2 linked regions of the Variovorax paradoxus genome follow. The protein of the gene in region 1 interacts with the protein of each later gene in a pairwise test. Links are inferred from orthologs where the notes say so. Each region holds a gene or a part of one and is shown in the gene's direction. Other genes may lie near its edges.

Region 1 (2,875 bases):
GCGTGTTGATGCCGTCGTTCGGGTCGGTCGGCTGCACCTTCGCAACCGCCACCATGCCGGGACGGGCGGCTTCAAGCCGGTCGAGCGCCTCGTAGTCGGCGGCGTAAGGCGGCGCACTCAGCTGTGCGCAGCCGGCCGCCAGCACGACCGCGGCCAGTGCGCAGAGCCTTGCGGTGAAGGCGCGCACGCGCAAGCCCCGCGGTCTGAAGAAGATCGCCATGCCTTGAGTCCCTCCTCGGGATGCCTGATCCCGGCGCGAGGGTAGCAGGCATTGCGCCGCGCGCGAAGCCCGATTTTCAGACCGGTTCGAGCACGTGGATCAGCTTGCGCTCGACCAACTCCTTGGTCTTCTCGCCATGGGCTTTCATGTGCGGCGCGACGCCATGGGCCTGCAAGTGAGCCAGCGTCTCCCACTTCTCGATGACCACGAAGGTCTCCGGCCCGAAGCTGGCCTTCGACACGGGGACGCCTTGCGCATCGATCGTGGCGCCGTATTCGATGCAGCCTTCTTCGGCCAGCACGGCCGCGCGGTTGGCGGCAAAGGCTTCGAGCAGCTTGGCGCGCTGGCCTGGCTTGGCGGTGATGACGGCAACGACATGAATCATGAGAAAAGGCTCCGGTGTGGTTGAGTGAATGGCGAGCGTCGAATCTAAAAGATCCACCGCCTGGGCGCTGGTCTCGCGCGCGACCGACCCTATCATCGCCCGCATGTTCTTTCCCCTGCCCCGCACCGCCACAGCGCCGTTCTGCCCCTCCGAAGTCAAGGGCAGCGTGGCGGTCCCGCAGGACCTGCCCTTCGGCAAGAAGCTGCTGCGCTATGCGGGCCCTGGGCTGCTGGTGTCGGTCGGCTACATGGACCCAGGCAACTGGGCGACCGACATCGAGGCCGGCTCGCGTTTCGGCTACGGCCTGCTCTTCGTCGTGCTGCTCGCGAGCCTCGCCGCCATGCTGCTGCAGACGCTGTGCGTGCGGCTCGGCCTCGTGGCGCAGAAAGACCTCGCGCGCGTTTGCCGCGAACACTATTCGCCGCGCGTGAGCCGCTTCCTCTGGCTGGGTGCGGAACTCGCCATCGTGGCCTGCGACCTGGCCGAAGTGCTGGGCAGCGCGCTCGCGCTGCATCTGCTGTTCGGTGTGTCGATTCCGGTCGGCATTGCCATCACGGCGTTCGACACGCTGCTCGTGCTGGGTCTGCAGGGCGCGGGCTTCCGGCGCGTCGAGGCCATCGTGCTCGGGCTGGTGGGCACCATCGCGGGCTGCTTTGTGGTGGAGCTTGCGATGTCGCAGCCCAATTGGTTCGGCGTGGCGATGGGCTTCGCGCCCAGCTTCGAGCGGTTGCAGCAGCCGGGTGCGCTGTACCTTGCGATCGGCGTGGTCGGCGCCACGGTGATGCCGCACAACCTCTACCTGCATTCGTCCATCGTGCAGACCCGGCTGGTGGCCGACAGCGACGCGGCGCGCCGCGAGGCGGTGCGCTTCTGCACCTTCGACGCGGTGTTCTCGCTTTCGCTCGCGCTGCTGGTCAACGCGGCCATCATGGTGCTGGCGGCCAGCGCCTTCCACAGCACCGGCCATGTGGAGGTGACCGAGATCGACGATGCCTACCGGCTCATCGAACCCATCGTGGGCAGCGCGCTCGCGGCCACGCTGTTCGGCGTGGCGCTGCTGGCCTCGGGCCAGAGCTCGACCTTCACCGGCACCATCGCGGGCCAGATCATCATGGAAGGTTTTCTCGACCTGAAGATCCCGTGCTGGCAGCGCCGCCTGATCACGCGCGGGCTGGCGCTCGGGCCGGCCTTTCTCGGCGTCTGGTGGTTCGGCGACGGTGGCGTCGGCAAGATGCTGGTGCTGAGCCAGGTGGTGCTGAGTTTTCAGCTGCCGTTCGCGATGTGGCCGTTGATCCGTTTCACCAGCAGCCGCGCGCTGATGGGCGGCTTTGCCAACGGCAGCGTCGTCAAGCTGCTCGCCTGGGGGCTGTTCGGCACGATCAGCGCGGCCAACGTGTGGCTGGTGGTGTCGACGGTTCTCGGCGGCCCCTGAAGCTGGGCCGCGCAGGCCGCCTCAGCGGTCGGCCGCATCTTTCCAGAGGTGCACCAGCGCCTCGGGCGCCTCGTTCTCGGGCACCTCGAAGCTGACCGAACCCGAATGGGTGGTGGTGCTTTCCACCACCACCTCGACGCGGTAGAAGCGCTGGTCGCCGCCCGGCGAACCGGGTTCGTCGCGCTGCCCCGCATGCGGCGCGGCGCTTTGCAATGCCTCGCCGATCTGCTGGCGCAGTTCTTCGCTGCAGTTGCCCAGCTGATAGCTGCGCGGGCGCGACAGGCCCGGCAGGTAGGCCACGCCGCCCTCGCGCGTGACGCGCACGACCGAAGCCTGGTCCAGAGGCGGAAGCTGAATCATGATGGTGTGACCCCCACGGTGTTCCATGCGGCGCCGATGGCCTTGTGTGCCGCGCTGTCGGCGCCGAAGCGCTTGGCTGCATTCTCCACGCTCAGTTGTGCAAAGGCCAGGAAATCGGCGTCCCGGCGCAGCCGCCGGTCGCACACCGTGTCGTACCAGACGCGGCCCGCGGTTTCCCAGGCCGGGCCCTGGATGGCCGTGGCGGCGAGATGGAAGGCGCGGTTCGGAATGCCGGAATTGATGTGCACGCCGCCATTGTCCTGCCGCGTGATCACCAGGTCTTTCATGTGGGCAGGCTGCGGATCTTTGCCCAGCACCGGGTCGTCGTAGGCGGTGCCCGGCTCGGCCATCGAGCGCAGGGCGCGCGCCTTCACCTTGTCGGTGAAAAGCCCCGCACCCACGAGCCAGTCGGCCTGTTGCGCCGTCTGCTTCAGCAGATGCTGCTTGACCAGCACGCCGAACACGTCGCAGATCGATT
Region 2 (2,916 bases), 2.0 Mb from region 1 along the record:
CCAACGAGCGGACATAGCCAGCCAACAAGAACGCGAGGCACCGGCCCTGCCCCCAGGATCGATGGCCCGCCCAGCCCGAGGAGATGATGTCGATGAGTACCAAGGAAAACGCAGCCGTCAGCCAGCTCCTGGCACTGCTCGAAGCCCGCTACGCGCTGCGCGTGCTCTGGGCGCTGCGCGACGGCCATGCCCAGACCTTCCGTCTGCTGCAGGACAGCGTCGGCGGCATCACCCCCAACACGCTCAATACCCGTATCAAGGAACTGCGAGAAGCCGGCCTCGTCAGCCATGGCGGCGACGGCTACAGCCTCACGGTGAGCGGGCAAGACCTGCTCAAGCGGCTGTCCGACCTGCAGGCCTTCGCGGGCAAGTGGCAACTGGGCCAGGTCAAAAAGGCGGCGGCGCCCGCAGCGCCCGCGCCGGCTGCTTCCTCCCCCGCCGCACCGGCCCCACCATCTTCTTCGTCTCCCTCGGCGCCGTCCGCACCATCTTCACCTGCCCCGCCGCTTGACACTGCCAATTGAGCAGCTCGGCCGGCCTGTGCCGGGGCGTCGGTAAACTTCGTGCCTTCCGTCTGCTTATCCATCCATTCATCCTCCAACATTGACGCAAGGAGCGTTCACATGCCTACCACTCCCTCCGGCCTGCAATACGAAGACACCACCGTGGGCGACGGCGCCGAAGCCAAGGCCGGCCAACACGTGCACGTGCACTACACCGGCTGGCTCTACAACGACGGCGTGCAAGGCGCCAAGTTCGACTCGAGCCGCGACCGCAACGACCCGTTCGCGTTCTCGCTGGGCGCCGGCCAGGTCATCAAGGGCTGGGACGAAGGCGTCGCCGGCATGAAGATCGGCGGCAAGCGCACGCTGATCATTCCCGCTTCGCTGGGCTACGGCGCACGCGGCGCGGGCGGCGTGATTCCTCCGAACGCCACGCTGAAGTTCGACGTCGAACTGCTCGACGCGCACTGAAGGTTCGCCCCCAACTTGGCACGAAGGCCCGATTGCGGGCCTTTTTCATGCCTCCGCGACCCTTTTTGCCCCATTTTTTCGCTTGAAATGCCCCTGACCAGCCCCAAGTGGCTGGCTATCGTTTGTTTCCCGGCATCACACCGTTCTCTGAAAAATGTCCGACCCGCAACAATCCTCACAGAATTCGCAAATGCTGCAAGGCGAGCCGAGCCCCGAAGAACTGGAGGCCGCGCAGGCTGCCAATGAAGCCGAGGCCCAAGACGCCTTGGCCGCGGCCCAAGGCGAACTCGCTGCCCTGCAGACCAAGAATGCCGAACTGGCCGACCAGTACCTTCGCGCCCAGGCCGACGTGCAGAACGCGCGCCGCCGCGCCGACGACGAAATCACCAAGGCGCGCAAGTTCGCGGTCGAGGCCTTTGCCGAGAGCCTGCTGCCCGTGACCGACAGCCTCGAGGCCGGCCTTGCCATCAAGGACGCCACGCCCGAGCAGATCCGCGAAGGCGCCGAAGCCACGCTGCGCCAGCTGAAGAGCGCGCTCGAACGCAACAAGGTGATCGAGGTGGCTCCGGCCGCGGGCACCAAGTTCGACCCGCACCAGCACCAGGCCATCTCGGTGGTGCCCGCGCCCGACCAGGAGCCGAACACCGTGGTGAGCGTGCTCCAGAAGGGCTACACCATCAACGAGCGCGTGCTGCGCCCGGCGCTGGTCACCGTCAGCGCGCCCAAGTAACCCGCACGACCGATACACACGATTCCCACAGGAAATCCCCGCTTCATACCTTGAATCGCGCTGGGTTATCCACAAGTTCATAACAACATATTTTTCAGGCTTTCAGGAGTACAGAACATGGCAAAGATCATCGGCATCGACCTCGGCACCACCAACTCGTGCGTGTCGATCATGGAAGGCAACACCACGCGTGTGATCGAAAACTCGGAAGGTGCGCGCACCACGCCGTCGATCGTGGCTTACCAGGAAGACGGCGAAGTGCTGGTCGGAGCCTCGGCCAAGCGCCAGGCGGTCACGAATCCCAAGAACACGCTGTACGCGATCAAGCGCCTGATCGGCCGCAAGTTCGAAGAGAAAGAAGTCCAGAAGGACATCGACCTGATGCCCTACACCATCGCGAAGGCCGACAACGGCGACGCATGGGTGGAAGTGCGTGGCAAGAAGATCGCGCCCCAGCAGGTCAGCGCCGACATCCTGCGCAAGATGAAGAAGACCGCCGAAGACTATCTCGGCGAAACCATCACCGAGGCCGTGATCACGGTGCCGGCCTACTTCAACGACGCCCAGCGCCAGGCCACCAAGGACGCCGGACGCATTGCGGGCCTGGACGTCAAGCGCATCATCAACGAGCCCACCGCAGCGGCACTGGCCTTCGGCCTGGACAAGCAGGACAAGGCCGACCGCAAGATCGCCGTGTATGACCTGGGCGGCGGCACCTTCGACGTGTCGATCATCGAGATTGCGGACGTCGACGGCGAAAAGCAGTTCGAAGTGCTGTCGACCAACGGCGACACCTTCCTGGGCGGCGAAGACTTCGACCAGCGCATCATCGACTACATCATCGGCGAGTTCAAGAAAGAGCAAGGCGTCGACCTGGGCAAGGACGTGCTCGCACTGCAGCGCCTGAAGGAAGCCGCCGAGAAGGCCAAGATCGAACTGTCGAACAGCGCGCAGACCGACATCAACCTGCCCTACATCACGGCCGATGCCTCGGGTCCGAAGCACCTGAACATCAAGCTCACCCGCGCCAAGCTCGAAAGCCTGGTCGACGAGCTGGTCGAGCGCACCATTGCGCCCTGCCGCCTGGCCATCAAGGATGCCGGCATCAGCGTGTCGGACATCAACGACGTGATCCTGGTCGGCGGCATGACCCGCATGCCCAAGGTGCAGGAAAAGGTGAAGGCCTTCTTCGGCAAGGAGCCGCGCAAGGAC

What was found.
Region 2: the proteins of QFZ42_RS25855 (region 1) and grpE interact in binary tests that used the Escherichia coli proteins (3 or more experiments, as listed by UniProt). The link is inferred for Variovorax paradoxus from one-to-one orthologs.

Annotation. Positions count from the first base shown.
Region 1 is NZ_JAUSXG010000001.1:5,448,020-5,450,894, forward strand. What follows is about bases 70-2,872. They hold QFZ42_RS25855 (Nramp family divalent metal transporter), read left to right. Parts: upstream 70-708; coding sequence 709-2,037; downstream 2,038-2,872. Other genes in these bases: QFZ42_RS25845 (hypothetical protein), read right to left, coding at 70-220; QFZ42_RS25850 (putative quinol monooxygenase), read right to left, coding at 297-605; QFZ42_RS25860 (protealysin inhibitor emfourin), read right to left, coding at 2,059-2,397; QFZ42_RS25865 (M4 family metallopeptidase), read right to left, coding at 2,394-2,872. In the rest of the region: more of QFZ42_RS25845, read right to left, coding at 1-69; more of QFZ42_RS25865, read right to left, coding at 2,873-2,875. UniProt on the Escherichia coli protein: H(+)-stimulated, divalent metal cation uptake system. Involved in manganese and iron uptake. Can also transport cadmium, cobalt, zinc and to a lesser extent nickel and copper. Involved in response to reactive oxygen.
Region 2 is NZ_JAUSXG010000001.1:3,424,446-3,427,361, forward strand. Bases 73-2,916 are described here. They hold grpE (nucleotide exchange factor GrpE), read left to right. Parts: upstream 73-1,128; coding sequence 1,129-1,704; downstream 1,705-2,916. Other genes in these bases: QFZ42_RS16225 (winged helix-turn-helix transcriptional regulator), read left to right, coding at 93-524; QFZ42_RS16230 (FKBP-type peptidyl-prolyl cis-trans isomerase), read left to right, coding at 624-974; dnaK (molecular chaperone DnaK), read left to right, coding at 1,822-2,916. UniProt on the Escherichia coli protein: Participates actively in the response to hyperosmotic and heat shock by preventing the aggregation of stress-denatured proteins, in association with DnaK and GrpE. It is the nucleotide exchange factor for DnaK and may function as a thermosensor.